Regions from separate parts of the Methylomonas sp. 11b genome, predicted to be linked through region 1. Evidence: riboswitches for the same ligand, from Rfam matches in the RefSeq annotation. Region 1 holds a riboswitch; each other region holds the start of a gene.

The links. Region 1 has a riboswitch for cyclic di-GMP ahead of METH11B_RS29835 (hypothetical protein). Riboswitches for the same ligand answer to the same signal wherever they lie in the genome.
Region 2: another riboswitch for cyclic di-GMP. It lies ahead of METH11B_RS0118800 (hypothetical protein); the one in region 1 lies ahead of METH11B_RS29835 (hypothetical protein).
Region 3: another riboswitch for cyclic di-GMP. It lies ahead of METH11B_RS0105625 (hypothetical protein); the one in region 1 lies ahead of METH11B_RS29835 (hypothetical protein).
Region 4: another riboswitch for cyclic di-GMP. It lies ahead of METH11B_RS0116520 (VPLPA-CTERM sorting domain-containing protein); the one in region 1 lies ahead of METH11B_RS29835 (hypothetical protein).

Annotation. Positions count from the first base shown of each region.
Region 1 is NZ_KI911557.1:4,184,061-4,187,669, forward strand. Features, by position in the region: gene METH11B_RS0120120 (hypothetical protein) at 1-326, opposite strand, end outside; gene METH11B_RS29835 (hypothetical protein) at 426-1,538, opposite strand; cyclic di-GMP riboswitch class I at 1,638-1,722, opposite strand; gene METH11B_RS0120135 (hypothetical protein) at 2,100-2,375, shown strand; gene METH11B_RS0120140 (ATP-binding protein) at 2,664-3,609, shown strand, end outside.
Region 2 is NZ_KI911557.1:3,908,176-3,911,784, reverse strand. Features, by position in the region: gene METH11B_RS0118805 (hypothetical protein) at 1-542, opposite strand, end outside; gene METH11B_RS0118800 (hypothetical protein) at 697-1,473, opposite strand; cyclic di-GMP riboswitch class I at 1,546-1,624, opposite strand; gene METH11B_RS0118795 (TonB-dependent siderophore receptor) at 1,910-3,609, opposite strand, start outside.
Region 3 is NZ_KI911557.1:1,216,261-1,219,869, forward strand. Features, by position in the region: gene METH11B_RS0105620 (hypothetical protein) at 1-1,224, opposite strand, end outside; gene METH11B_RS0105625 (hypothetical protein) at 1,325-2,116, opposite strand; cyclic di-GMP riboswitch class I at 2,156-2,234, opposite strand; gene gspM (type II secretion system protein GspM) at 2,955-3,449, opposite strand; gene gspL (type II secretion system protein GspL) at 3,451-3,609, opposite strand, start outside.
Region 4 is NZ_KI911557.1:3,437,286-3,440,894, forward strand. Features, by position in the region: gene METH11B_RS29515 (hypothetical protein) at 1-429, opposite strand, end outside; gene METH11B_RS0116520 (VPLPA-CTERM sorting domain-containing protein) at 625-1,374, opposite strand; cyclic di-GMP riboswitch class I at 1,820-1,894, opposite strand; gene lpxC (UDP-3-O-acyl-N-acetylglucosamine deacetylase) at 2,316-3,242, opposite strand; gene ftsZ (cell division protein FtsZ) at 3,351-3,609, opposite strand, start outside.

The DNA of each region.
Region 1 (3,609 bases):
AACAAACCGTAATCGGCGGTATGCCCCCAGTTTGTCGCGCCGTCTTTATAAGCTTTGGCGCCCATGCCTATGCCGTGGCCGCTGGCGGTTTGCGAGTTCGCTACGCCGCCGTCGTTGTGGATCATCGCGACCCAGGTGGCGGGCAAATTGCCAATATAGCCTGGATCGCCATCAGACCATGGGCCCGTGGCGGAACCGTCCGGCGGGAAGGTATCGCCGGCAGCCAAATTGTAGGTCACGTGAGCGCTAGCCAAGCCGCTGACTGACATCAGTGCGCCCATGGCGCCTGCTAATACTAGTTTTTTAAAGGGTGAGTTTGCAGTCATTTTGGATCTCTATCGAATGAAATAAATGAGAGTAAGCCTATCGTTAAACAATGCTTGGTGAGGGGATTGCCGTTGTCTGGTGGCAATCCCGCTTGGCAATTAAGCCGCTAGTTGTTGTTTGCGGCGACCGAAACCGATCAAGCCGGCCATGGCGCTGCCGAACAGCCAGACTGCGCCTGGAACAGGCACGGCCGAAGTAGTTACCAATACGTCGTAGGTTACGCCATCGAGTGCGCCGCCACCGTGTGCGCCGACCACCAAGGTATAAAAGCCATTGGTGTGCAGCCCGGGTGTGCCGGTTGCATTCCATTCGGCTTGGTCGAACACAAACGAGTAGAACAAGGTGTCGGAAGTACTGCTCATGCTGGCCGTCCAGATAGCTTCGCCCAAGCTTGAGCCTTGCAGGCCGGTTTCGCCGATTGTGGCAGCCGCGTTACGGTCAGATGTGGAGCTGCTGTCTACATTGCGATACAGGGCAACATCCAATAAACCGTTAAATTGGCTGTAATCGGCGTCGTTTTTCACGGTAATGGTGGTTTTGATATTGCCGGCGCTGGCGCAGTTAGCGCTTGCTGTGTTTGCGCCGCAGCTAATATGAATCAAACCGTAATCCAGTCCCAGGCCGGTTGATGCCGAATTGCCTGCTACCGCCAAGTAAGGATGATCGCCATCAGCGGGCAGATCAGCCATGATGGTGCCCCAGGTAGCGGCGTTGGTGCCGCCGTTTTTGTCCGAGTAAGCTTTCCACAAGCTACCGATAGTGTTGGTGCCGAAGCTAGGGTTTGAGCTAATAAGGTTTGCTGTCAAGGCGCCAGTGTTGTCTGTAGCGCTTGAGCCGGTATGCAATTCGCGCTTGGTGAAACCGGTAGCGGTTGTGTGCTGACCGGAGTACCACATATAAGGTAGGTTACCTGCTACTTCTGTGGCTGTCTCAGCCGCTGTACCTGTGCCAGGGATCAAGGTATTCGCGCTTAAATCGCCCACTGTATAAACGTTGGTACCGTTCGCGATTCTATTGGTGCCGTTAGAGTTGGCGGAAACACCGTCGGTGCCGTTGATGCTGTTGGCGATGCCGAAGCCGATTGCTGAGTTACCCGAGGCTACTGTACCCGCGCCGGTCAGATTGTAGTAAGAATGTGCAAACGCTTGGCCTGAAACGCCCGCTAGGCCAGCTGTCAAAATAGCTGCTATAGCCGTTTTATGAAAGATCATGATCGTCCTCTTTGTTATTGGAATTAAAGGTAACAGCGAAACTGACAAAACTTGACCAATTGCATCGAGCCAAATTTTGCCCTCGCCCATGGCGCGCATGGGGGCAATCCGGCCTTCTTTAAATCGTTTTATAAGAACCGTGATTTTCCGGCCCCGCCTCACGACGGGTGTGGCAATTCTTGCTTTCAGAGATTTGCTAATTACGCCAGCGGCAGACATGGCAGGGATAGAGACCTACTAACCGCTTTTCGGAAAGCAAACCACGAAGCAAGTACACTAGTTGAAGCGAATAGTGGGCCAACTTAATAAAATATATAAATTTCATTGCATTACTGCTTATTTTGCCTGGGATGGCGTGAGTGAGCGGCGAGCGAAACTCAGCGAAATAGCTCAGACGCTTGCTTCATATAACACAGTTCAATTATTGGGGAATATTCCGGGGTTGGCGCTGAAGCTTGTTTTGGTGGATTTGATCAGGAATTTCTTTATTTTCTAGTCGTTTATTGTTAGGTTGTTGCGCCGCTAATTGGGTTGGCACGAGATTTTTCAGTGGAGAGATGTATGCAAAAAACCGATAAAACCCCGTTGTGGGTGTTCTTGGCCCTGTCCAGTATAGAAACCCGCAAAGGTGCGTTACTGTTGATCTGGAGTAGTATTGTTTTTACTCTGTACTGTGTGCCTTGGCCACTCTATTTCGATGGCAACGGCTGGGTTGCCAAATTATTTTTAATCGACGATTGGGAATGGTTTGCGATGATGCTGCCCATGACCTTCTGGTATTGGCTGAGCATGAGGTGGGTGGATAAAAACGGCGGCTGGCGTTTGGCCGGTGCGTGATATGCCGCATTATTTTTTGGGGCATGATTCGTCAGACCTTGTTGTTTGCTCCGGAAAGATTAGCGCGTAGATTTTCTTTCGATCTTTTAAGCGGCTAGCTTAATTCCGTATTTGCCAAGGCGCGTAGGGGTTTATATCGGGCGAGCAAACGGGGTTAAGGTTTTGCTACCAAAAATCGATTGTGAATACTCAGGTGGCCACCATCCAAGTTTGGTTGGCTTTCCACCTTATTAAGCGAGCGGCGGTAGTATATCGCTGCGGTGCTTTCTTCAATTTAGTGTTGTTTCTATGCTTTCACACATTCTGCCCAAAGCCGAAATCTCCATTCGCGAAAACCTGCGTTGGTTATACATTCTTAGAAATTTGATGCTGTTTGCCGTCACGGTAGCGGTATTTATCGCGGTGAACGGTTTGGGTATCAATTTGCCGCAAAATCAGTTGTGGCTGGCGATTTTTGCGATTTCCATACTCAATCTATACACCTGGCTGCGACTGAGAACGCCGGAAGAAGTAACCGAGCACGAGATTTTTTCGCAAATATGCATGGATGTGTTGGCGCTGGCCTATTTGCTTTATCTCACTGGCGGCGCGTCAAACCCGATTATTTGGGTGTTTCTTTTACCTTTAATTGTTACCGCTATCATGCTACCGCAGGCTTATGCCTGGAATATGGTAATCATTACGTCCTGCGTCTATACCGTGCTGATTGCCTACAACGTACCCTTGCCGGCCGTGGAGCCGCATATGGCGCATCCGGCAATGGCGGAGATGACGCCGGAAATGAGTCTGCAAATGCATTTGATGAACGACAGGCGGTATTTCAATCTGCATGTATTTGGTATGTGGTTTGGTTTTGTGTTTAGCGCCGGCTTGGTGGCTTTTTTCGTAGTCGAACTGTCCAAAACCTTGAAAGAACGTGAGCGAAATTTAGCGGATGCCCGCGAGAGTGCGCTACGCGACGAACGAGTTGTATCCCTGGGCACCTTGGCGGCTAGTGCCGCGCACGATATGGGCACACCGTTGGGGACGATTGCCATTTTGACGCATGAAATGGCGGAAGAGTTGTCGGAGCATCGTTACCCGGATATGCACCAGAAACTGGTGATTGTTCAGCAGCAGATTGATCGCTGCAAACAAGCCTTGTCGGTGATGTCGGCCTCCGCCGGCGAGATGCGGGCGGAATCCGGCAAGGTGATGCTGGTGAGCGAGTATATCGATGAAGTATTGGGCCAGT
Region 2 (3,609 bases), 280 kb from region 1:
ATGTTATTGGCTAGGTACCAGCCGGTGCGGCCCAAAGTTTGCCGGCCGGCATCGTATAGCAGCGAAAAATCGCCGTTGACCAAGCCGGCCCCGCCGGGCGGCCAGTTCGGCGCATAAAACCCCTGCACGCCGCTCATACCGACTTGCGCCCCGGCCACCCCGGCCAGTGTGCCGGTATCGATGGCAAACTCGGCTGACGTCGCTTTGACATGACGCTGACTGGCTTGCGGACTAGGATCGTTACCGATAGCCGTCAACTCGAACACCTGATTAAGTCCGGAAATCTCGGTGTTGTTGAGTTGGCTAAGCAAATGGTCGCCGGTATTGACCGGATTATCGGCATTGGACGTTGCAGTACTCCAAAACGTCGACAAGTAATAACCCCCGGCGTAAGGCGCCAGCGCATTGCGGTCCAGGTTCATCGTAAAGGTACCACCGGATGGCGCATTCAATATCGCGGCATCGGCGCTTGGAGATACCATCCCCATGCCAATAACCAGCACGGCCAAAACGGGATAGCCGTGGTTTTTGTTGATCTTCATAAAAGCCCTACAGCCGATGGTCAGAATAAGCCCTCTCCCTGCCTGAATACGCAAACAGCCGCAGTGCACGGCATGCGGGCAAGAAGAAGGATTTATTTCAATAAGCTAAGGCCCGGAGCGAATCTTGGCGACCGCCCCAAGCCCACTTTGCGAGTTAAGCCGCGACCAAGGCTTTTCTGCGACTTGCACCCAGCAAGCCCAGCAGACCGCTGCCGAACATCCACACGGCCGCAGGCACCGGCACAGCGGACGGCGCCAGACTAAAAGTACCGACCACGGCATTGGTATTGGCGCCAACCAAACCGGCCCACAAACCGGTCCATTGCAAATCGCCGCTCAGTAGTAATTCGCCATTGCTGTTCAGCGACTCGGCGACGTTGGTCAGCTTCAAGAAATTTTGGTAGCCGAAACCGGTATCGAAGGTTTTTATATTCCAGGTGCTCCCGGTTTTTACCAGGCTAAAGTCGTAGGGCGTCAAAATGCCGCTGCCGCCTTGGCTGGTCAACAACCAGGCGCCGCTCAGACCGATTTGACCGATCGAGGTGTTGCCGGCGTCCATCGTTGTGGCTTGTTCGGTACGGCCATAGGGGCCGGCAGCCGGATAGCTGTTGGTCGTGGTGTTGCTGTTAACCGCAAACGACATCGCTGTGCTAGCGGTTGCCGATAGCGCCGTTCCGCCGTTGGTTGCGCCGGTAATGCCGAGTAAATTATCGCTGGCGCCCCAATGTTTCGTGACAATCCAGCCATTCGGATACCCGCTGCCGACATTGACAGATGCCGCCGCAAAAGCGGCATTGTTGATGGTGATGGTGGCATCGCCGCTAACTTGTGCAGCGCTCGCTGTTGCAGGCGCTAAAACGGCGGTCAATGCGCTGAAGGCTAACAGGCCGGCGCTTGCCAGTTGATTGCGGTTGTAGTGCAAGATTGTCATTTTTTATTCCTTAATAAATTACGGTTAAAGTTAATCTGCAAATCGCCAACCCGAATTTAGGGCAGTTAACTTGCAGGTAACCCGGCTGTCTTAATCTCCAAGACCCGTGGCTTTCCGGCTCCGTCTCGCGGCGGATGTGGCATGTTTGTCGCGGTCCTTACGACATCACTCTAAGTCCCTGAGTGAGGTGCTCCTGAAAAACTCCTGTGGCAAATAGATAACGACGACATCAGTACTCCTGATTAGTAAGCTGCTTCAGCTAATTCAAAGGCACGTCGCGTAAGTCGTCATTTCGGCAGGGATTGCCGAAATCCAGACTGCATGGATAGCTCGAAGCTCGCCATCCATGGCACTGGATGCCCGCTCTTGTGCCCTGTGGGTATCCCGGCGAGCATGACGGACTTTTTTGGTTTAGCTGAAGCATCTTGCTATCAGGTCAGTACTTGATCGAAACACTGACAAATCCGGCTCGGCCGGGTCCCGGCGCCACCCGGCCCTCGAAATAGCCGTAGGGCTGAAAATAATCCTCATCGCTGAGATTCTTGACGGTGGCCGCCCATTTGAAACGCCCGGTTTCGTAAGCTAACGCCGCGTCGAAGCTTTGGTAGCCGGCGGTTTTGAAGCGGTTGTCGTCGGACAAATACGCCCCGGCACGGGCATAAACGCCGAAACCCAAGCTAAAGCCTTGCAGCGCATCCTGCTGAAAACGGTAATGCGCCCAGAGCCGCCCGGCATCCTCCGGGACTTGGGCTAAGCGAGTGCCGGCAGCCACCCCGGCTTCGTCGTCCATGAACCGGGCGTCGGTATGCGCATAGTTCGCCAGCACGCTGAAGCCCTCGACCGGTTGCCAGAGCAAATCCATTTCAACACCACGCGAGCGTTGCTGGCCGGCGGCGACCGAACGCCGCTGAAAATCGCTGCTGTCGGTAACCGCGACCTGGCTGCGCTCGATTTGATACAGCGCCAATTGGCCGCTGAATTGGTTCGCAAAATTGAATTTCAGGCCGGTTTCCAGATGGTTGGATAATTCCGGTGCCGGCGTATCGACAAAATTCACAAAGGGTTGACCGCGCATGCCTTCGCTGTAGGAAACAAACCAGGAAACCTCGTCGTTCAGATCAATCACGCCACCGAGTCGCGGCAGCCATTTCAGCGTATCGGTTTTAGCGTGTACCCCGGTTTGCGCATTATTAAAATCGATGCCAACCTTGCCCAGCCTGACACCGGACAGCCAATGCAAACGCCGGTACAGCGTGCTTTGCCACTGGAGGTAAGCGCCGTAAGTGATGTTTTCGATGAACTGATTTTCCAGGCCCGGCCCCGGCACAGCATAAGGGGTATCAAATATCGGCGCCCGCAGATCGACCGTACCGACACCCAAACCCAAGGGGCCAAAATCGCCCTCGATAAAGCCTGCATCGCGCAAGCGACTGTAATCCGCGCCCAGCAACAGATTGTTTTCGCTGGGACCCAGCTTGAAATTACCCTGCAAATTGCCCAGCACGCTGCGCTCTTGCTGTTGTTGAAACAATTCGGCATTGACCAATGCCCAACTCGATGCCGGTAGCAAGGGCCGGTCCGCGACGAGGCCATCGCTGCCGAACAGGGTCTGAATTTTCTCGTCGAATTCCGAGTGCGCATAGCGCGCCTTCAGGTTTAAGCGCCAGCTCCGATTGATGCTCCTTTCCAACGAGGCCCACACCGCATCGGCATTCGAATGGCTATCGGGCAGATTGGCCGGCCCCAAGAACAGGTCGGGCCGGGTAGCAAAATCGCCGGCAATGCTGCCGGTGGCGGGTAAGCCCTGATACTCCGGTTGCTGCCAGCGCGACACTTTGGCTTGGAACGTCAAACGGGTTTTATCGTTATCGGTCAGCGTCAGAGCCGGATTGATGTTGAAACGCTGAGTTTCGATCATGTCGATGTTGTGTCTGGCGTTGGTATATTCACCCGTCATGCGCAACAAAATATTGGCGTTTAGCGGTTGATTGACATCGAAAAACGGCTGATAAAAGCTGTGACTGCCGATTCTAAAACCCGCTTCGCCGAAGGCTTTGGCCTGCGGCAATTTGGAAAGCAGATTCACCACCCCGCCCACCGGGGAGCCCGAGCCGCCGCTGTAGAGCAAGGCGTTAG
Region 3 (3,609 bases), 3.0 Mb from region 1:
TGCTACACCGTCCACTTTGATAAAGCGGTAATGCTTGGCATGCGTGGCGTTGTTTTCCAAACTTTGGTGACCGATGGCCCAGCCTCTGTTACCGGCAGTGTTAACCGCAGTGTTGAACACGTCAGGGTTGGTAGTGGTGATTTGTTTAGAAGCAGTTTCACCATCGGCAAAGTCTTCCAAGCACAATTCCATATCACCCGAACCGCTAACTTCATGTTTCACGGGGCCCGCCAATGGAGAACCAGGCCAATCAGGTGACAAACCGGCAGAACTGCAAGGGTTGTTCAGGAATTTGACGTATTGTTGCGCGCCGGTACCGGAACCGTCGATACGTTTGCAAAAATGCACTTTGGTATCGTTAGGGGTAACGTTTCTGACAGTGCCGTCGGAATCGGTGTAAGTCAAACCGGCAGTCAAGCTGGTTAAGGCAGTGCCGTTTACTTTAAACTCGGACCATCTTTTGATTTGACCGGAGATCAATTCAGCCACTTGTTGTTTGCTCAAGCTCGGCATACAGGCTTCGGTGTAATCGCCAGGTGCGCAGCTGCCGCCAAAACCGGCCAGCAGGTTTTGCGCTCTTTGCAAAGCCACATACAAGTTATCGGAAACCGGCACACCAAATACCAAGGCCGCTGCTGGCACCACGTTAAGTGCGGCATCTGCTTTAACTGGATCAACTTCGCTAGCGTTTGAAGGTTTGTTAGGACCGACGAACAATTTTGGCTCGACATCGGAAATACCGGCATCGGACAGCACGTTGGTCAGGTTAGCGCCGCTGGCGTTGCAAAACCAAGTGTTGGTCGCGCCTTGTTGGGTGCAGTTACCGTTGTCAATACGCATAGCAGCAATCGCCACGCCGTCGATCAGCGGGTTAACACCTTGCGCAGAACCGCCGGCAGAACGTTTGTGGAACAATACTTTAGCCGTGGTTGCGGCAGCACCGTTGACGGTCAGGCCGGGTACGTTAGTAGAGTTCAGTGTGCAGAAATAAGCACTATGGTTTTTACCTTCGGAACCCGCTGTACCGTTGTCTTTAAATACATCCAAAGTACCGGCGTCGCACAAATTAACAAACAATGCCGCCAGGGCTTTGTCTTGCGCGCTAGCGCCGGACATAAAGATTTCGATATCCGGCGTGACGCTTGGCGCATGTGCGGATGCACCTTGCGAGAAACCTGCCAGAGAAGCCACTGCGATAGCAGCAGACAATAATTGCTTTTTCATTGTATATCTCTCAATTGATTGAATTTAAAGTTTGAGCCGACCCGTTCATGAAGGGGGAACCAGCAAAGCAGAATCCGGCCGGCTCAAGACGTTTGCGGGATTAAACCGCCAATGATTTACGACGAGTGGCGCGCAGTACGCCCATCAAGCCGGCGCCGAACATCCAAACTGCGGCAGGCAGTGGCACAGCAGCGGGTGCAGCGGTATAGGTCAAAGAACCCACGTTACCGCTAAATGAAAAATTCCATGTACCTGGGAAAGTTTCCAATTCTCCAGTATCGAAATCGTCGGCATTGACTTTTTCATGAACGAACGCCAAAGCATTGCCTAACTGACCTTGGGCGGCAAATGGCAAAGCAGTTTGGAAATCGTTACCGTAAACAGCTGTATAACCTTGTTGGCCAACAGTTCTGAAGGTGCTCAGATTGTTAGAATTGGCATCTTGAGTTTGAACAGAACCAACCATAACGTTCCATTTACTCATAGTATTACCAATGTCGCCTGCATTGCTATCGATGACGGCAGGAGAAGGAACTACTGACGTTGTGTAGAAACCAAATTTAGGCAGGTCAGTCAGGTCAGCCAGGATCCCATGACCACCAGAAACTCCCCAAGCAACGTCGTTGCCGGCAGTGTAAGCAGCAGCGAATGATTGAAAGTTGTTGTCGCTCAGTGAGAAAGACAATGATTGGCTAGGGTTAGCCAGAAATTGCTCAACAGTGATACCCAAATCCAGTGTAAATGAAGTTTTCGCTGTGTAGTCAACCAGGTTGAACAAAAACTCGCTACCGTCTGCTGTTGCATCACCGATAGCTTGGATACGCGCTTCCGCGGCGCCTGAAGCGGCCGCCGCCAATACTGCAACTGCCAACAATTTTTTAGACAATTTCATTTTTAAAACCTCATGTTTAAATTTCGATTAATGACATAAGGTGACAGCCCAGCCGTCTTGACCTGCAAGACCTGTGACTTTCCGTCCCCGCTTCACAACGAGTTTGGCTTTTACACGCTTTAGATCGTACTCGACGCTATCTAACATCCTGACAGCGCCGCTTTTGTTGCCCCCGCTACCATTTCCCCCTTAGCCTCCTCCCTATCCTCTTCCTTAGCCGCTCCTTGTCCGTGCCGTCCGTGTTCCCTAGTTGCTCCTGAATCCTTGCTGAACTGCCGATCCTCGACCCTTCAACTTGACGCGGATTATTCCAGAGCAATAGCGGCTTTTCGGTTACAGCATTGTTAAATTCACGTGACATGTAATACATCTGTATTACAAAGCCGACCGCTAACACGAAAATTCAGCGGATGATCGGGCGCGGGCGGTAGCTATGAAATTTAAGATTCTTTTTGCGGGCATTGCCTCACTGCCATTGAGCGAAGGAAGAATCCCCTTCTCCCTCCAGGAGAAGGTTGGGATGAGGGGAGATAGAACCATCCGCTCTTAACTTAATAGCAGTGGGACGTGGTCCAGGCATGAATTGTCGTGAGCTGTGGACGGCAAGGCGCATCCTGACTATTGAGCTACTTCAGCTAAACCCAAGAAGTCCGTGATGCCCGCGGGGTTACCCACAGGGCACAAGAGCGGGCATCCAGTGCCATGGAAGGCAAGTTTGAAGCTATCAATGAATTCTGGACTGGGCATTCACGGGAAACTGGACGCCTTGGGACCGCGCAGCAAATCGGCTGCGGCAACTGGGCTCCCGCCTGCGCGGGAGCGACGATACCTGAGCAGACTAAACAACACCCAGTAAGACCTTGGCATTGACGATACCATCAGCATCGGCCGGTTTTTCAACATCGATTTGCAGTACCTGCAAACGGTGTTTGGTTTCCAAAATTGCCAACCAGGACATCAGTTGGTCGAAAGCCAGATGTTCCAGCCAGACGCTGACTTTGTCCTCGCCTTCCGGCGACAGGTGTTTGATCGCCGGTTTTATCTCCAGCTGCTGGCTGCTGAAATCGACTACCGCCAGCGGCGATTGATTAGCGCCATCCAATGCCGGTGCATCAACCGTAGCCTGTTGCCGCAAAGCCGCAGCTTCGTTACCGACTTGTTGTAAGTAGGTATAGATTTGCTGTTGCGCCTGGATTTTTAGGGTCAGCAAGCGGCTTTGTTCAGCAATTGGTTGGTAAAACAGCAGGTATGCGCCATACATCAGCACGACCAGTACACCACCCAGCGCCAGCACTCGCTCTCTGGGCGTTAATTCGGCAAAACGCTTCGCCATGTCATTTTTCGCGAATCTCAAGTTGCGCCTCCACGCCGTTTGCGCCGCTGTCGGCGGATTGAATTTTGACTTGCACCGTGCTTTGCAACTGCTGTTTGAATTGCTCCAGTTGGCCGATGTCGTCGGCAAGCAGATGTAACTGCAAACCGCCGTTCAGGAA
Region 4 (3,609 bases), 750 kb from region 1:
GCCTGTTGCCCAGATGATGCCTGGATCTCCGGCTTGGCCGACCGAGTTGAATTTATGGATTTGGCCGGTTAGCTCTGCCGGTGTATCGACGCCGACCGTTTCGCCCGAATAAGCCACATTGGTTCTGAAGATTGAAAACGCCGGAAAGTTTGCAGCGGATGAGCGCGCGTCTACGGTCACGGATTGGGCTGATGAGCTTAGATAGAAGTTGGTAAATGCGCCTTGCATGCCCCAGCCATCGTTGGACAGAGCCGGATTGCCCGCGAAGCCCAGATTGCTGGAATTGAAACTGGGGTTTGAGATGCTAGTGCCCAACTCAAGGGTGTTATCGGCACCTGTCCAAGCCGCCGCGGCGGGTTGAGCGAAGGCAAAGGATAAGGCAGCGGAAGATAGGGTGATTTTGAAAATGTTTTGTAAATCGATGTTCATTTTTGAGTGTCTCCAATATCCACCACATCGCGGTTTACGATTGTGGTAGATTTAAGTTGCTGTTTAATCTGGATTCGTCTGAGGTGTTTCGGGCCTGGCAGCCAAAAGTGGACGATTCCAAAGTTTTAATATGCATTGCGAGGGGTAAGTCGATAGCTGATGTCGGTTTACCTACTCGCTCTTACTCCCTGTGGTTTATGCGGTGCGGCGTTTGCCGAATACGCCTAATCCCGCTAACGCAGAACCAAACAACCAAACGGCCCCTGGCACCGGTACTGCGCTAACGCCCTGTGCAGTTATGGTTAAAGGCAGGTTGGCTCCAGTGACGTAGTCGTTAGCGGTAAGGGTTATTTGATAGTCAAAATGATCCTGACCTGTGGTGCCAGTTACAGGGTTGAGGCCAGTTGCACCGGTAATCGTGTCGCCCTTATTGAAACCCAGCACGGCTTCTTCAATGGTGAGAGAGTAATCTCCAAAAGCAATAATGTAATTGCCTACGTCCAAAGCAGTCGCCAGATAGGAGTCTCGGCTCAACAAGCTGCCGTCGGCCCATCCGCCGGTATTGCCAGGTATGGTGTAGGCTGGACTGTCGTCGCCGCTGACTATTTCCGTAGTGAGTGAGACCGTATCCTGAAAAATGCGGAATTGGCTATCCGCCAGGGTTAGTTCGCCGTCGCCGTTGATATCGACATAGGCGCCGGGATGTGCGCCCCAGCCCGCTGCGTAGCCTTCATTCGCCAGCACATCGATGACAACATTGGCAGCCGATGACAACGAAAACGAATAGAAATCGATTGTGGTACCGGCGCCGTGAACCGGGTCGACGGTCTTATAGATGGTTCCGTTTACGACCTCGGCCTGTGCGCTGCTTAGGCCTAAAAGTGAAATGGCAAGTGTTGCAGCCACCTTTTTTAAGGTTTGGGCATTTCTAGTGTTAACAGACATAATTCAATTCCTTTAAATAGAGTAAGACGTAGATTTTTACCGGTAGTCTCTACCGGCGACATTCAAGGTTTCGTATTTCCCTTTACGAGTTGTTGTCTAACGCACATGTGCCCGCTGCCGCGATGCCAGGCTCTTACTGTTCGATCCTGTTCGTACGGTAAGGGCCTAGGGCTGGCCGTTTGACCAACGGCTTCCCGCGCAATTTGAACGGTCTTAAAACCACTAAGTATTTCAATATTCCCGGATTGATCATGCCGCGCTATGTTTGCGAGAGAAGCAGTCCAAAGAGTTTGAAATACCGGGCTAGTTTGCACAGTGTGTTAAACAATGGGTTCAGACCAATCAGGTGATATAACAAACTATTCCTGACCAGTGAGCGACTGCTAGGGGATAGTTGTCGTCGTTTCCATATCGACCCGCTAATCCCTTCTCTTGCCTGCTCAAAAGAGGTAGCTCGACTATCTGAATCAGATCCGCAGCTTTCCGGCCCCGCCTTGCGACGAGTGTGGCGACTTGTTGGCTGCGCCCAGAGGGTGCAGCATTAATAGCTAAGCAAAATATGCGCCAGAATAACGCTAAGTGTGGGTGGTCAGCTTTTTTGTATGAATATTTATATATAAAACAAGGGGATAAATGGTTTGCTTTGAGATGGTGGGGCTGCAATAAGCGTGGCTGTTTTCCGGGGCTCCAGCTGGCTTTAATACTAGGGGATGAGTTATTTCACGTATTTTGAGTTATATCCCTTACTTTTTGCAGGGATAGACTTTGCCATCGGGATGAGCAGATGAATTAGAGCCAGCCTAGAGAGTCGGCCATTTCTGAAAGGGCCATGGCTACTCATTTAGGGCAATATTAGCTGGAAAATTCTTTAAAAATTGGCTGGAAGGGACGGGGAGGCTTGGGCCTCCGCCGTTTATTCCGGGTATTTGGCGGGGTTGGTCTTAGCCGGTAGCTCTAGCCGAAGTTTGCGCGGAATGCATGAAGGATATGGGTGCTTCTTCGGCATTTTCGAAAGTCACCATTTCCCAGGCGTCTTTGTCGTTCATTAGACTTAGCAACAACTTGTTGTTCAGCGCGTGGCCGGATTTGAAGCCTTGATATTCGCCGATCAGGCTGTAGCCCAGCAAATATAAGTCGCCGATGGCATCGAGGATTTTGTGTTTCACAAATTCGTCGGCATAACGCAGACCGTCTTCGTTCAATACTTTGTCGTCGTCCACCACGATGGCGTTATCCAGGCTGCCGCCCAGCGCCAGATTGTTTTCACGCAAAAACTCGATGTCCTTCATAAAACCGAAAGTGCGGGCCCGGCTGACTTCCTTCACAAACGTAGTCGAAGAAAAGTCCATCACAGCGGTTTTTAGATGTTCGGAAAACGCCGGATGTTCGAAATCGATGGTAAAGGTGACTTTAAAGCCATCGAACGGTTCGAACGCGGCCCATTTATCGCCGTCTTCCACGCGGATTGCCCGTTTGATGCGGATGTATTGCTTGGGGACATCCTGCTCGACCACGCCAGCCGATTGCAACAGAAACACAAATGGTCCGGCGCTGCCATCCATAATCGGTACTTCGGCGGCGCTGACATCGACAATCGCGTTGTCTATGCCCAAGCCGGCCAAAGCCGACAGCAAATGTTCGACGGTGGACACCTTAACGCCGTCGCGGACCAAAGTCGTGGACAGCTTGGTTTCGCCAACATTTTCTGGGCGCGCGGCTATCATCACCGGCGTTTCCAAATCCACGCGGCGAAAACGGATGCCGGTATCGGGCTCGGAGGGGTGCAGGGTCAGATAGACCTTATCGCCGGTATGCAAACCGACGCCGGTGGCTCTGATGGTGTTTTTTAAAGTACGCTGTTTAATCATGAAATGCCGACAAATAGGTAAAACAAAGTCGGGGAGTCTATCACAGATTATGCGATAGCTCCCCCCGAACTTGGCTCAGCTGCCTCATAGACGTGCCGCAAGCGACCCTTAGTCTGCTTGGCGTCTCAAGAAGGCCGGTACGTCCAAGTAATCCAGGTCCACATCGTTTCTAGGTTGCGCGCCAAAGCGAGATTCCCGAGCCGATTCCTGTTTTTGCTGGCGGACGATGGTCGGTTTGTCCAATTGATCGTAATTGATCTCGCCGGCCGCGACTTTTTTCACCAAGCTGATTGGCGAAGCGGCTTGCTTGGCTTTTTCGCCCATGCCGGTGGCGACGACGGTGACCTTAATTTCCTGACCCATGGCT